DNA from 2 places in the Pedobacter sp. SG908 genome. Region 2 is predicted to be linked to the other one. Evidence: riboswitches for the same ligand, from Rfam matches in the RefSeq annotation. Region 2 holds a riboswitch; the other holds the start of a gene.
The links. A riboswitch is a leader RNA that binds a small molecule or an ion and turns the genes downstream of it on or off. The one in region 2 is predicted to bind thiamine pyrophosphate.
Positions count from the first base shown of each region.

Region 1: linked by a shared signal. The riboswitch ahead of thiD (bifunctional hydroxymethylpyrimidine kinase/phosphomethylpyrimidine kinase) and the one ahead of thiS (sulfur carrier protein ThiS) in region 2 are both predicted to bind thiamine pyrophosphate.

Region 1 covers NZ_JAAOYY010000002.1:1,036,223-1,044,569, reverse strand. The annotation lists gene FHT21_RS19550 (efflux RND transporter permease subunit) at 1-755, shown strand, start outside; gene FHT21_RS19545 (hypothetical protein) at 1,080-1,766, shown strand; gene FHT21_RS19540 (MFS transporter) at 2,104-3,312, opposite strand; gene FHT21_RS19535 (TenA family protein) at 3,423-4,076, opposite strand; gene thiD (bifunctional hydroxymethylpyrimidine kinase/phosphomethylpyrimidine kinase) at 4,073-4,891, opposite strand; TPP riboswitch at 4,959-5,137, opposite strand; gene FHT21_RS19525 (choice-of-anchor I family protein) at 5,307-6,854, opposite strand; gene FHT21_RS19520 (M57 family metalloprotease) at 7,315-8,347, opposite strand, start outside.
Region 2 covers NZ_JAAOYY010000002.1:220,135-228,481, reverse strand. The annotation lists gene FHT21_RS15970 (thiazole synthase) at 1-651, opposite strand, end outside; gene FHT21_RS15965 (thiamine phosphate synthase) at 663-1,298, opposite strand; gene FHT21_RS15960 (thiamine phosphate synthase) at 1,295-1,909, opposite strand; gene thiC (phosphomethylpyrimidine synthase ThiC) at 1,916-3,799, opposite strand; gene thiS (sulfur carrier protein ThiS) at 3,814-4,017, opposite strand; TPP riboswitch at 4,082-4,170, opposite strand; gene abc-f (ribosomal protection-like ABC-F family protein) at 4,626-6,215, shown strand; gene FHT21_RS15940 (leucine-rich repeat-containing protein kinase family protein) at 6,270-7,571, shown strand; gene FHT21_RS15935 (VOC family protein) at 7,754-8,179, opposite strand.

The DNA.
Region 1 (8,347 bases), 820 kb from region 2:
CTTCCGTATCAGTTAAGGCACAGTCAATCGGTAGACCAACCGGAACGGTGGTTGCAGAGTTCCAGGCGAAACTAGAAGAGCTGCAAAAAAATGGCAAGCTTAAAGCTCCAATTGGCGTAAGTTATAGCTGGGCGGGTGATCAGGAGAACCAGAGTGAAGGTTTTGGTACTTTAGGTATCGCTTTATTGGCTTCTATCATTTTGGTTTACCTGATTATGGTTGCGCTTTACGATAGCTTTATCTATCCACTGGTAGTAATGTTCTCGCTGCCTCTGGCGGTAATTGGAGCATTGTTAGCCCTGGCTTTAACCAATAACTCAATCGGTATCTTTACCATTTTAGGTTTAATTATGCTGATGGGTCTGGTAGCGAAAAATGCGATTATCCTGGTCGATTTTACCAACCACCTAAAGGCTGAAGGTAAAGAGACTAAAGAAGCACTTGTGCTGGCCAACCACGCACGTTTACGACCAATCTTAATGACAACTATCGCCATGGTATTTGGTATGCTTCCAATTGCATTGGCAAGCGGGGCAGGTGCCGAATGGAAAAATGGTTTGGCATGGGTTATTGTAGGTGGATTAACCAGTTCATTGTTTTTAACTTTAATTGTAGTACCGGTGGTATACTTAATATTCGATAGGATGTTAGAGCGCCTTGGCTTCAATAAAAAAGGAAAAACTATCGACGAGTTAATGGTTGAACCATATGATCATAAAGATGTGAATGAATACGATTTAGATCACGGACATTAATCAACATCCAGATTAACAATCAATTTAGCCCCGACCCCAAATCGGGGCTTTTTTGTGGAGTTTCGAACGGAACGCTAACATGGCTCGTTTCCCCATGGACCATTCTATGTCATTTCACCGAAAAGAGGCAGCCCTACTTCACTGCCCAGATAATTATACAATATTGTCTCCAAACAAATGGTGGCGCAACATTGTATATTAGGCATTATGTTCAAAATCATTCTTAGCCTGTTCCTAATCTGTTCTACACTCCTTGTAAAAGCTCAACATCCACCTGTTTTTGCAGCAATGCGTAGCGACTCAAGTTTCGTTAAACTTTGTAATTTGGATATCACCTTAGTAAAATACAGCTATAAACCCAATGGCGTAAAGTTTTTAGTGGTACATGATAATGAAGACACTGGCGTAAAGGCTGGTTTTGATTATATCCGCTGGTACGGTGGCGAACTGATTGACAGTCAGTATGGAGCAGTGAGGGATTATTATTTCACCTATATGGATGATCAATATCGGATAGATCCAAATGCTATTTATACCGAAGTAGGTGTAAATACAAGGTTAAAAAAAAATCAGTTCAGCTCTAACGAAGTTGAAAAAGCCATTTTAAACGCAGGAAAGCAAATTGTCGATTTTTATGATCCAAAAGCTACGGGTTATTTTTTAACCCTTCATAACAATGCCGATGGTGGCTTTGGTATTTCATCTTATTTACCAGGTTATGATTTAGCCAGCACCGCCGATTCGGTTTACATTAACTTCCAAATGGATGGAGACGATCTTATTTACGTAACCGAGCCGAGATTATTCAGCAGTTTAAAAAAGGCCAATGTGAATGTCATTCTTCAATCTAAATTTGTCTCCAATGATGGTTCTCTTTCGGTTTATGCCCTGCAAAATAATATTCCTTATATCAATGTAGAAGTGCAGCACGGGCATCTGGAAGAAAATTTAAGGTTGATCGAGCTCGCGGTTGCAGCCTTAAAAGAACACGGTTTGGTGAAGAAAGAGTAGAACACAATTATAGGCGTTAATTGGACGTCAGTTGATAATGCTTTTTTAAAACCTGGAAATGGACGTTAGGTAGTTCTTGGGCAGCTTCAGTCCCGCTTTTCATTTCAAGTCCTCGCTATGCTGCGGGCTTTACATTGCAATCGGGTTTAGAAACAGGGGTTTGTGCACATGCACCGATCAAATAAAAAACTGCCGTGTCACTTTAGCCCCGGTTGAAGCGGTATCCTGCAGCAACGAGGAACGAGGAAGCACACAAGCGAAAAACGGGAAGGAACCCTCTTTTATGTACAGGTACGGCGCTCCAAATAATCCATATATTTTTTCAAGAAATGAAATCCTAATTTATAGTCTTAATTTTCGTGACCAAAAAAGTAATCAGCAAACCAAAAACGGAAATGATACCGAAAGAATAACGCAGGCTAGATAGTTGCGAAACATAACCGATTAACGGCGGGCCAAACAGAAATGCGAAATAACCAATACTCGAAACCATGGTTATAGCTTTACCAGCCGGCACTTTTTTATTGTTACCAGCGATGCTATATACCATTGGCACAATACTCGAAACGCCGAAACCAATAAGCATAAAGCCAAAAATGGCGACAACAATTTCCGGGAATATTACGGCAAGCGCCATACCTATCGATATAATGGCACCACTAATTTGCAAAAGATTTTTCCGTCCGAATTTACCGATTAAAAACACCCCTAAAAACCTGCCACTCGCCATCATAAACATGAACGATGCATAACCAATAATCGCCTTATTATGTGGTAATTTCACCACATCTTCGAAATAAATAGCACTCCAATCGAACATCGTTCCTTCTGTAGCCATACTGCAAAAAGCAATAATACCCAACAAAACCAAAATGCCCTGTGGCATAGTAAAAAATTTTGTTTTCTCAACAGAAACATCGGGCCTATTATTATGGTCTAACAATTTTTTCGAGCTAAGCACTACATTTGTTAGCGATATTAAGGCAATGATCCAGAAGTGGGTGTACATCCCCAATTTTAAATTCACCAAACCTAAAGCAATTAAAGCCCCGGTTAAATTACCAATACTCCAGGCCCCGTGGAAAGAACTCATAATGGGTTTGCCATAATAATTTTCGCCTGCAACCCCCTGGGTATTTAAAGCAATATTGCAAAGATTACCCGTTATACCAAACAGCACCAAAAAGGCTGCCAACTGCCAACCAGTGGTAGCCAGGGCCAAAAAAGTTAATGCAATAGCATAAAGCGGTGCAGTTGCCCGAAGCATTTTTTTGCTCCCAAAATGAGTGGTCAGTTTTGCAGAAAAAAACATCGTAATAATCTGTCCTGCAGGTAGCGCAAAAAGAATAGAGCCTAGTTCGGCATCGTTTAGGCCCATTGACGCTTTAAAAGTCGGAATCCTACTGGCCCAACTTGCAAAACACACCCCTTGCATAAAGTAAAAGGCAGATATGGCAAATCGTACTTGTTTCGGAGAGCTTTGCGCTAATACAGGTTTATCTTCTTGTTTACTTAAAATTTCCTGTTCTTGCGTGCTTTCTTCCAAAGTGATGTTTTAAATTATACAATGAACTGCAAAGTTCTTTAAATCTATTGGAAATACCCACAAATTTTTAACATTTTATTAAAGTATTTATACCTCATGGGGCTAAAATCTTAGATTTTCCATTTTTCGAGTTCATAAGCACTGTCCCAAAACATCCATTCTAAACGGGTTGCCATTTCAAAAACAGCCAGCATTTTTTGTTGAGTTGCTGCATTAGCCTGCGCGGCCAGTTGATCGGCGATATCAATCGCTTTTTCTACTGCTGTAGCAAATTCAACGCCTGCATACATATCGATCCATCTTTTATAGGGATTTTGATTGTCGGTCTGTTGTGCAAAAATATGGTCGCCAACTGCCTTATAGATCCAAAAGCATGGCAAAACGGCTGCTACTGCTATTTCTACATTGGCGTACGCAGCCTGGCTAAGAATATAATTGGTATACAAAAGTGTAGATGGAGTAGGTTGCACTTCGTTTGCTAAACCAAATTCTACAAAATAACTTTCGTGCAGACTACGCTCGGCAAAAATGGCACCTGTAGAAAATCCGGCAAAAGCCATCACCAAATCTGCATCTTGCATACGGCCACTAATGGTGCTTAAGGTTCTTCCAAATTCCAATAAGTAATAGGCATCCTGTGCCAGGTAGAAAATAAATTTTTCCTTTGGCAAAGTACCATCACTTAGCTCCAGGTTAAAAGGCATGGTTAAAATTTTGTTATAGATGGGTTTAACCCTTTCCCAGGCATCGTCGCTCCACTTCATTGAATAATTAATTTTAAAGGTTCAAAAAAGTGGTTTAGCGGTCCATTACCTTCACCTGTTTTTACTTCACTACCTGCTTGCAAGGCCTGACTAATGTAGTTTTTTGCATTTTTAATTGCAGCCAGCAACGTTTTGCCTTTAGCCATTTCTGCGGCTATAGCTGATGAAAGTGTACAGCCCGTTCCATGTAGATTTTTAGAAGCAATAAAAGTACTTTCGAGTATAACGGGAGCATCGCTTCCGCAAATTAAAACATCATAAATTACCGGACCTATTAAATGCCCTCCTTTAACCAGAACAGCTTTTGCCCCTTTTTCAATAATTTTCTTACCCGCACCAATCATATCATCGAGGTTATGAATGGGTTGTTCGGCAAGGATAACCGCTTCATCAATATTCGGAGTAACCAAGCTTACTAATGGAAACAATTTGTTAATTAATTGCTCAACAGTATCAGGTGCTATCAATTTATGACCACTGGTAGCTATCATAACGGGATCTAAAATAACAGGTACTTTCGGCAGGTAATTCTTAAGTTCTGTTTCAATTATACCAACCACTTCTGCCAGGTTAATCATTCCGATTTTAATGGCTACTGGCGCTATATCATCCAATACCGCTTGTAACTGATCTTTAATTATTTCGGCTGGGATGCCGTGCACTGAGCGCACTCCCATTGTATTCTGCGCCGTTACCGCTGTAATTACCGATGTACCAAAACAGCCCAAGGCAGAAAAGGTTTTTAAATCGGCCTGAATGCCTGCACCACCGCCACTATCCGAGCCGGCTATTGTTAATACATTAATATAATTCATTGCTAAAGACTTCATTTTGTTGTACAACTTCAGGAGTCTTCAAATGCAGCATGCATTTTTACGCATTTTTTGCAGACAAACTAATTTCCTACGCCGGCATGATCCGGATCAGGTTCATTTATAGGGTATGGGATTTGAGGCATAGTGCATAGGGTTTTTAACCTTCCGCCTTTTACCTTTTATCTTTCACCTATAAAATGGGTATATTCTCAGCCAACTTATTTGAAGGCACCCCTAAAGTTTTATTTTGTTTGCAATATAGTGCTTAGTTTTTATTCTTCGTTTATAGAAATGAATTATAAGCGAAAAGTTGGCACCTTAACAGCGAAAGGCCTATTAAAATTGACAACTCTAAAAAACAAAAACCCCGATTTTACATCGGGGCTAAAACATAATAATTAATAAGGGATAGCGTTTATATTTTATCGGGCTGATAGAACCGAACGGTACCATCTCCTTCATTTGAAACAATTAATAAACTTCTGCCATTCGGACTATCTTTTGGTTTAACAAACATTAAACCCTCAGGCGCATCGCCTGTAGAGCATAACTGAACAAATTTTGGTGCCGCTGGATTGGTCACATCATAAATGGCGATTGCATCTGCACGTTCCAGACCAATAAAAGCCAGGGTTTGTCCGTTTACTTGTGCAACAGTTACACTTTCTACTTCTACGCCTTTATTATCTGAGCGATCATCATCGTATTTACCGGCATCAATTACGTGTTGCTCAAGGTCTTTACCGATGTTGGTTACCAAAGCTCCCGTATTTGCATTAAGAATACTCACAGATCTTCCTCCGGTTGAAAATAATTCCTGATACACTTTGTTTGTACCAACCATAGTAAAACCAGCTGTATTGGTTACAGTAAGCCTTCCCAAATTCGCATCTAACTGCAGGGTTGCAGCATTAGGAAACTTAGCCGGATCTAACATCAGATCTTTTACGCGTACTTCTTCTTTCGCTTCTTTTGGTGTATAGTCCTGGCGGGTATCGCCTTCATTTGCCAGCGCCAGATAGGCCGTACCATTAGTAGTAAAATAAGAGATTGCATCTGGCAGGTAATAAGCTTTTATTGGCCATGTACCCAAAACTTTTTTACCATCTTTATCACTAACATCGAAAGCATTTTCAGCCAGGCTAATATCTCTTGTGCCTAATGGAATAATCTTCGTAATGGTTCCTGCTAAGATATCAACTTCAGCAACGCCGTTGTTTTCCTGTAAGGTAACATAAGCTTTCTTAGAATCGCTGCTTACCGCAATGTATTCTGGCTCAATATCCTGGGCAAAACTCGCATTATAACCATAAATCCTGAAACCACCAGCCAGTAATGTAGCTTTTTGTGGTTCAAAGGCCGAGAAATCAAGCGTTTTTACCGAATAATTATCTTTGATATTAATAATAGAAATAGTGCCTTTAGGATCAACCGTATAAGCCAGGTTCGGTTCACCTTCGTTGGCAGATAAAATGTAGTTGCCATCTGGACTAAAAGTTACCATATCTGGCATGGCACCTACTGTAATTTTTTTAACTTCTGATAAATCTGACGTTTTAAGCACGAAAACATCACCATTGCCTTGCTTATCAGCTCCATCTAAAGCAATTGCCAATAAACCGTTACTAACTGCTACGCTATTAATACCAGCGTTGACTGCAAAGGTTAAGGTTTGCAATTTTGTAACAGTTGGATACTTGCTCATATCTACTACATCAACTTTGGTTCCCCCATCATTACTCACTACAAATAATCTTTTCGTTAAGGGATCGTATGCAGAAATCTCTGAAGCGAATTCTCCACCTAAATCAATAGAGGTAGTTTCTTTAAAACTGTCGATTTTTTCAGGAACGATAGCTTCAATTGGAGGATCTACAATCGGATCATCAGTTGAATCTTTTTTGCAGGCAGCAATTGCCAACGACGCAATAAGAATTGCACCAAATAGTTTTTTACAGTTCATGGTTTTAATATCTGAACCGCAAAAATAAATTGCTAAAATGCTGTTTTTTAGGCGCTAATTGTTATCATTTTATTAAGAAAATATAAAGGAAATAAATAAAGTCCTGTGATCAAACAATGCAGATCCTCACTCAATTGAAGGGTTCAAGAAAAGAAATGTCATTATTAAAGAGCCAACAATTTCTATCTGCACTAGGTTTTTGCATTAGGGATAGCAGTGTAAATCCTTTTGTTGTTGGCTTAAGCGCAGCCGAAAGTATAACAAAAGATTGAAACGGATAGCCCGACCCTTGCGCAGCTTGGGACATGTCCAAATAAATAGAATACCCCTAAAAGCACGAGAGATAAAGCATATTAAAAGGTTTTAAACCAAGGCTTACTTGTTTTTCTATAAAAAACGGCCTACAAACCCATTTAGGTTTATAGGCCGTAACCCCCTTTAGTTAAGCAAAATAATTGCTTTAAATTGCTGCTTTAACTGCTGTTACCACCTGGGCTACAGTAGTTATTCCTTTAGCATTAGCTGCCGATGTTACAGTTCCTGTTGAAGTAAGGTAACTTTTGATCAATGCTTGCTGATTGGCACTGCCATATAAACCCAATAAGGCGATATTATCATACGCACTATAAGTAAGGTTGCTGCTGTTGGCAAATGAAATCATAATAGAAAGCGGATCTGTTGCGGTAGTCCAGGTATTGTTAGTATAGGTAGGCGTAAGTGGGGTACCATAAATATGTGTAGCCAACGAGTAATCTGAGCTTGAACCATCACCTTCATCAAAATATGCAGCAAAAACCTGCGCTTTTAATGAAGCTTTCGAACTAGCCGATTGCCTGTTCCAGGTACCGGCACCATATTGATCATCAACTAATTGTTTTGTCAAACTGGTAAGTGTAGCATCTTGAGTAGCTGCGCTTGGATTAGAACCATTTGATGATTTCAACTGGCCGTATAATCTATCGCGGTAATCAGTATGTCTCAAACCAATTGCGTGACCAAATTCATGGTCTAATACGCTTTGAAGAAATGATACACTGGCTGATGCAATACCTGCATCAGGGTTACTGTTTAAAGAAATATCGCTACCCGGGTTTCCATCAGGATTTACAAACGATCCATCCTGCCCTAAGGTTACATTACCGCTTGCATCGGCTCCGCCCAGATCTTTAAAAGCAACAGTGATATCGGCTTTAGTGACATCGGTAACCCTTACAAATTTTAATGAAGGTAGTTTTAGGTTGTTTAGGTCTTTCACTGTATTATCAAAAGCAGTGTTCAAATTGCCGGCACTGCCCGAATTGGTAAGCGCCAGATTAATTGTTCTTACACCCGATGTAGCAATTTTATACTGGGTGGAGTACTGCTCCTGGCGTGCTGGCTGTGTACCAAAACCATCCAGGCTTTTTCTGCTTAGGTGTACATCACCTTCAACAATGTACCCATCGGCCACTATTTTAGCACTGATGGGATCAAAACCTATCGCCCTGATTGTT
Region 2 (8,347 bases):
GGCCATATTGGTTGGATCTTTAGCAATGGCGATAGCGGTGTTTACCAGAACGGCATCTGCACCAATTTCCATCGCTTTTGCTGCATCAGAAGGTGCACCTATGCCTGCATCTACAATTACCGGAACCTTGCTCTGGCTAATAATAATCTCTAAAAAATCGATGGTTTTTAAACCTTTATTACTGCCAATGGGTGAGCCTAAGGGCATCACCGCTGCGGTGCCTACATCTTCTAACCGTTTACATAAAACCGGGTCGGCATGAATATAAGGCAATACCACAAAACCAAGTTTAACCAGTTCTTCGGTTGCTTTAAGCGTTTCGATCGGATCTGGCATGAGGTATTTCGGATCGGGGTGGATTTCTAACTTGATCCAGTTGGTTTCTAAAGCTTCGCGCGCGAGCTGTGCCGCAAAAATGGCTTCTTTGGCATTACGCACACCCGAAGTATTGGGCAATAAGTTAATATGCGGGTGTTTAAGGTGCTGAAGGATATCATCATCTTTTCCTTTTAAATCTACACGTTTGAGCGCTACGGTAACCAGTTCGGAGGCCGAGGCAATTAAGGCACTTTCCATCTCTTTGGCAGAACTAAATTTTCCGGTACCGGTAAAGAGGCGAGAGCTAAAGGTTTGATTTGCTATGGTTAACATATCTGTAATTTTTAAATCGAATGAATACTGAACTTGCTGTTGATTTCTTCAAGAACCGCAGCCGTTTGTGTTTGGTTGGTGAGTGCTGCCGAGATGGCAATTCCGTAAATTCCGGTTTCGAGTATAGCCGGAATATCTGCTGTTTCAATACCACCTATGGCAATAATAGGGGTGCTAATGCCAGCCTGTCGCACTTTTTCCATTAACTTCTGGTAACCTTCCAAACCTACAATAGGGCTCAGATTTTCTTTTGTACGCGTAAACCTAAACGGACCCAAACCGATATAATCTGCCCCTTCGGCTACCCTTTGCTGGATATGTTCGAAAGTATTGGCTGTACCGCCGATAATCTGGTGTTTGCCAATAATTTTTCTGGCTTCAAGAATGGGCATATCCTGCAGACCCAAATGCACACCGTAACTATTTACGGCTTTCGCCAGCTGCGGATAATCGTTTATGATTAATTTGGCACCGTAAGTTTCGCATAAAGCCTGCGCGGCTTTTGCAAAAGGCAGGATTTCGGCTTCGGCCTGGTTTTTAATGCGCAGCTGGATCCATTTTCCGCCAGCTTGGAGCACCTGCTCAATGGCATCGATATGCGTGCCTGTTTTAGGGGCTTGCGAAATATATTGTAAGGGCTGGATCATGGTTGTATTGTTAAATGTTGAGTATAAGCAAGGCATTTGGCCTGGGCTTTTTTAAAAGTAGTTAGGGCCTGGGAAGGATCGTTCCAGACACAACCCAATAGCGCAACGCCATCGAAGTTCATTTTTTTTACCTGATCGATCTGGTTGAGGCCAATGCCGCCCAAAGCGATTAATTTTGTATTGCTGTTAGGCTTATTTAAATGAAAATCTGGAGGAATAACCCCCATGTAACCGGGTTTGGAGAGGCTGTTAAATACGGGACCAAAAAAACTGTAGTGATACGGGGCAATATCATCAATTGCTGATAATTGATGGATGGAAGTGCTTAGTATATGGTTTTTGGGCAATATATTGGTCGTTAAATTTTTTCTGAAGCTTTCGGTATGGTGGATTCTTTTAATATTATAATCGTTGGCCAAGGCATGGAAATGGTGCAGGGCAATGCGTGGATGGTATTCGGGTGAGATCCCTTCTACAATTTTTCGGTACCCGGTTTCATCGGCATTATCCTTACGCAAATGAAAAACCTGTAAGCCGGCTTCGAAAAGCTGATTTACAAGATGGCATTCTTCCTTAAAAAGGGTTGGCTTGGCGATTACAATCAGTTCCATAATGGCTTAAGAATAAATTTCGCTTCCTTTTTGGGTAAATTCTTTCGATTTTTCCTGCATGCCCTGCGCCAAAGCCTCTTCTGCTTCCACACCTTGTTTTGCCGCATACTCCCTCACATCCTGCGTAATTTTCATCGAGCAGAAATTGGGGCCGCACATCGAACAGAAATGCGCAATCTTGGCGCCTTCGGCTGGCAGGGTTTCATCATGGAATTCTTTTGCCGTATCGGGATCGAGCGATAAATTAAACTGATCTTCCCATCTAAACTCGAACCGTGCCTTACTTAAAGCATTATCGCGGTATTGTGCGCCGGGGTGACCTTTAGCTAAATCGGCTGCATGCGCAGCAATTTTATAGGTGATCACCCCGTCTTTTACATCTTTTTTGTTTGGTAAGCCTAAATGTTCTTTCGGGGTTACATAACAGAGCATCGCTGTGCCAAACCAACCGATCATGGCCGCACCGATGGCCGAGGTAATGTGGTCGTAACCCGGCGCAATATCGGTAGTTAAAGGCCCTAAAGTATAAAAAGGAGCTTCGCCGCAATGATCGAGCTGTTTTTCCATATTGGCTTTAATCAGGTGCATAGGTACGTGCCCTGGTCCCTCTATAATGGTTTGTACATCGTGTTTCCATGCTATTTTGGTCAGTTCGCCCAGCGTTTCCAATTCAGAAAACTGTGCGGCATCGTTGGCGTCGGCAATACAGCCGGGTCTTAAACCATCTCCTAACGAAAAGGCTACATCGTAGGCTTTCATAATTTCGCAGATTTCTTCGAAATGGGTATACAGGAAGTTTTCTTTGTGATGGGCCAGGCACCATTTGGCCATAATAGATCCGCCACGCGAAACAATGCCGGTGATTCTTTTCGCTGTTAATGGTACATAACGAAGTAAGACACCAGCATGGATGGTAAAATAATCTACACCTTGTTCGGCCTGCTCAATTAAAGTATCGCGGAAAATTTCCCAGGTGAGGTCTTCGGCTTTTCCGTTTACTTTTTCAAGGGCCTGATAAATCGGAACGGTACCGATGGGCACAGGCGAATTGCGGATAATCCATTCGCGGGTTTCGTGGATATTTTTCCCTGTTGATAAATCCATAATGGTATCGGCTCCCCAACGGCAGGCCCAAACGGCTTTTTCTACTTCTTCTTCGATGGTAGAAGTAACGGCCGAGTTACCGATATTGGCGTTAATTTTGACCAGAAAGTTTCGGCCAATAATCATAGGCTCGAGCTCGGGATGATTGATGTTGCAGGGGATTACCGCCCTACCAGCCGCTACCTCTGCCCTTACAAATTCGGGTGTAATGTAGCCCTTAGGGGTATTTGCGCCAAAGCTATTGCCTTGGTGCTGGTGGTTCATTACATCGTGCTGCTCGCCCAATTGTGCGTTGAGTAGTTCGATCTGTTGGTTTTCCCTAATGGCGATGTATTCCATTTCGGCTGTAATGATGCCTTTTTTTGCATAATGCATTTGAGATACATTGGCACCGGCTTGCGCTTTGTAGGGTTTGTTGATGAAATTAAAGCGTAAAGCATCAAGCTTCTCATCGGCCAGGCGCTGTTGCCCATAAGCAGAAGATAATTGAGGGAGCTCTTCTACGTCAAGTCGGTCTTTTATCCATTGTTCCCTTAGGCGTGGTAAGCCTTTTTTTACATCAATAACAGCATTGGGGTCGGTATATGGTCCGCTGGTATCGTAAACCGTTACAGGCGGATTAGGCTCGGTTAAGCCAAAGCCATTGTGGATTTTGGTTTCCGTTAAACTGATTTCGCGCATGGCCACCTGGATATCGTGGATTTTTCCAGGTACAAAGATTTTGCGTGAGGCCGGGAAAGGGCTACGGCTGATTACTTCTTGGTTCGGTGTTTTTTCTTGTTTCATATGAGTAGCTGTTTTTATCCGCCTTGAGTGGCTTTTATAAGTATAACCTGATCGGCTGGATTTAATACATGGGTTGCCCAGTCTGATTTGGGAATAATGGTTTGGTTTACGGCAATGGCAAGGCCATTTGTTTCCGTTGAAATGACAGCAGCAAGCATCTGTTCGATGGAACAGGCCTCGTTGAGCAGATGGTTTTGATTGTTTATAGTTACTTCCATATTTTAAAAAATTGGAAAAACTATAGAGATTGCCCCAAAATGGAGATCGAAAAGACAGCAATGTTAAATTGCTTTCACTTTTCCCTTCGGCAGTACTAACTGCATCAGGTTCAAAGGGTATTTCTCAGCACGTAGGCACCCCTAAAGTTTTTTGTAAATATATGCGATTAAATTTCTAATGCAAATAAAAATTGATATAGATAAAATCTATACTTTATCGATAACTGTATTGTTATCGTTTTGAGTGCAGTGAAGAACCCAGAGGCTCTGCGATTGCGAGGCACGAAGCCAACCGAACATAGAGAGGTCATGAATACCAATAAAAACACTAGCAAGAATGAATAATCTTAAATCGCACGCCACTAGCGATCGTTGTAAGATTGCTTCGTCGGCTGAAAAAGCCTTCTCGCAATGACGACACTTTTCTCCCAAACCTCCGACTAAAGACCGTGAACTAGCCACCCGCCTTTTGCAAAACGTAAAAATTCCTTACCTTTGCATCATCACCAAAATCGCCCGATAGATGTAAGATTAATTTCTTTTCAGAAAAATAGATAACAGGCAGAGCATTTCCGCTCCTGCAATTATTTACCAATAAAAAGAAATTTATGCTTAATCTACAAGGAGCTAGCTATATCCACGCTAATGGAGATTTACTGTTTTCAGATTTAAATCTCACCATCAACAAATACGAAAAAATTGCACTCATTGGCCATAATGGCGCAGGGAAATCGACACTTTTAAAAATTTTAGCAGGCAAACTTATGCCAACCGCCGGGCATGCAAAAACAGAATCGCCACCCTATTATATACCTCAGCTTTTTGGCCAGTTTAATGATTTGACAATTGCACAGGCACTCAGGATTGAAGATAAACTAAAAGCACTGAATGAAATCCTCAAGGGAGAAGTAACCGACGAAAACATGGCCATACTCAATGATGACTGGACCATTGAGGAACGTTGTGCGGAAGCCTTAAGCCATTGGCGATTGAAAGATTTAGATGTAAACCAGAAAATGGAAAGGTTAAGTGGCGGGCAAAAAACCAGCGTATTTTTAGCTGGCATTGCCATACACCGCCCGGATATTGTTTTGCTGGATGAGCCGACCAATCATTTGGATCTGGAAGGTAGAAACAGGTTATATGATTATATCCGGTCGGCCAGGGCTACTTTTGTGGTAGTGAGTCACGACCGGACTTTATTAAACCAAATGGAGAAAGTTTACGAATTAAGTAAGCAGGGAATAACCTTGTACGGCGGAAATTACGATTTCTATGCGGCACAAAAGAAAACTGAAAATGAGGCTTTGTACAATGATTTAAAAGCGAGGGGAAAAGCACTGCGTAAGGCTAAAGAGGTAGAAAGAGAATCGCTGGAGCGGCAACAGAAGCTTGATGCCAGAGGGAAGAAAAAACAGGAAAAAGCCGGATTACCGACCATTTCTATGAATACGTTAAAAAATAATGCAGAAAAAAGTACCGCAAAGCTGAAGGGGGTGCACGCAGAAAAACTCGAACATATTTCGACCGAAATGAGCCAACTGCGTTCCGCATTACCCGATGCCGATAAAATGAAAATCGGTTTCAATCAGCCTACCTTACATAAAGGAAAAAGTATTGTAGCGGCTAAGGAAATCAACTTTGCTTTCCGCAATCAGTTCATTTGGAAAGAACCAATTAGCTTTCAGATTTTTAGTGGCGGACGTTACGCAATAAGAGGTAGAAACGGCTCAGGCAAAACCACCTTGATCAAGCTTATTTTGGATCAGCTGCAACCCTCGACGGGAAGTTTAAATCAAGCTGGCATTAGCTCCATATATATTGATCAGGATTATTCGTTGATTGATAATCAACTTACCGTTTACGAACAGGCGCAACAATATAACTTGGGCGCATTACAGGAGCATGAAGTAAAAATCCGTTTAAGCCGGTTTTTATTTGATAAAACCGAATGGAATAAACCCTGCTTAGCCTTAAGTGGCGGCGAAAAAATGCGGTTGATTCTTTGTTCGTTAACCATCAGCAACCAATCGCCCGACCTTATGATCCTCGATGAGCCTACCAATAACCTCGATATCCAGAATATAGAAATTTTAACGGCAGCCATTAATGAATACCAAGGAACACTTTTGGTGGTATCGCATGATGAATATTTCTTACACCAGATAGCAGTAGAGCATACAATAGACTTAAATTGATCTTTAAACAAAACTTAGCCTTATCTTCGTTTTAAATTAAAACCAGCACAATCCATGCAAAACCTGTTAGCATTACAAAGCGGAAAACTTAAAGGAGCGGTGTCGTTAAAACTTTCTGAAAATTTAACAGAATTCCCAAGGGAAATATTCGATTTGGCTGATACACTGGAAGTATTGGACCTTTCTTTTAACAGGCTAAGCGCCCTTCCGGCAGATTTTGGGCGTTTAAAGAAATTGAAGATTTTCTTTTGTTCTGAAAACCTTTTTAAGGTGATGCCAGAGGTACTAGGCGACTGCCCTTTGTTGGATATTGCAGGTTTTAAATCTAACCAGATTGTATCGGTGCCGGCAAAATCGCTGAATCCTAATCTTCGCTGGCTGATTTTAACAAATAACAACATTGCCGAATTACCAAAAGAAATTGGTCTATGTAGGCGGATGCAAAAGCTGATGTTATCGGGCAACCGTTTAACGCAATTGCCTGAGGAATTAAGCAATTGCCAAAATTTATCGTTGCTGCGCATTGCCGCTAATAAACTGCATGAGCTGCCGCAATGGATGGCTACGATGCCTAAACTTTCGTGGATTGCATTTTCGGGGAACAACTTTAGTAAAACGCCAGCTGTAGAAACACTCTCGTTGATTAATTGGCACGATTTAGAGATTAACCATTTATTGGGTGAGGGTGCTTCGGGCATTATTTCGAAAGCAAACAGGACTATTGGTGATGAAACTCAAGAGGTGGCCGTTAAAATATTTAAGGGCAATGTAACCAGCGATGGTTTGCCGGAAGATGAAATGACGGCCTACATTGCAGCGGGTTACCATCCTGGTTTGGTTAATTTAATCGGACAGATTGCCCTACATCCGGAGGATAAAAAAGGGCTGGTGATGGACCTCATTCCGCATCATTTTTATAACCTGGGTAATCCGCCGAGTTTAGAAAGCTGCACCAGGGATGTTTTTCCTGAAGGGATGCAGCTGTCAGAAAACCAGATATTGAGCATTGCCAAAACCATTGCCTCCCTAGCTGCGCAACTGCACGAGGCCGGGATTATGCATGGCGATTTATATGCGCATAATATCCTGATTGATGATGAGGGAAGTACCTTGTTCGGCGATTTCGGTGCCGCAAGTTTTTATGATCTGGCTGATGTTAGGCTCGCCTTTGCGCTGGAGCGGATAGAAGTGAGTGCTTATGGTTACCTGCTTGATGATTTACTTTCTTTAAAAAACGGAGCGGTAAACGAAACATGTTCGGATGCTTTGGCTGCCTTAAGAGATGCCTGTTTAGTTGCATCGCCGTTAGAGCGGCCTGGCTTTCAGGATCTGGTTAAGGCATTAGCTAATATTTAGCTGCAAAAAATAGCCCCCAATTATCATTGGAGGCTATCAATAACATATTCCAATAGAAGGGGCGTCATGGTGAGGAGGAACGACGAAGCAATCTTTCCAACTAGCGATAAAGATTGCTTCAGCCGATGAAAAATCGGTTTCGCAATGACGATGCACCTATATGGGCCTTAGCAGCTATCAAATTATTGAGCATTACTAAAATTAACCATCCATTGGATACCGAACCTGTCTTTAAAGCTACCGAAGTAATCGCCCCAGAACATATCTTCCATTGGCATTTCGATAGTGCCACCTGCTGAAAGGCCATTAAATAGGCGATCGGCATCTTCGCGGCTCTCCGCCTGGATGTTAATATACATGTTATTACCTTCTTTAAGTACATGCCCCGCAGAAGGTACACAATCAGACGCCATTAAAGTGGTATGTTCATTAATGGGTAGCGCTACATGCATTACGCGGTTTTTTTCCGCTTCCGTTAATTTGTCCGATTCGGGTGCATCGCTCATTTTTGCAAAGAAGGTAAATTCTCCTCCAAAAACCGACTTATAAAAATTAAAAGCTTCTTCGGCCTGGCCGTCGAAGTTTAAGTAAGGGTGCATGGTAGCCATAATCTTATTTATTTTGTTTACAACTAAGTTACAGCGCTTAGCAATGACAAAATGGGTGCGCTTGAGACAAATGTAAGGGCGTTTTTGACATCTTTAAATTAATAAGCTTGTATGGTTCCACTTTGTTGCGATGAGTTTAAATCAGGTGCCGAACTTGAGAAAATACTG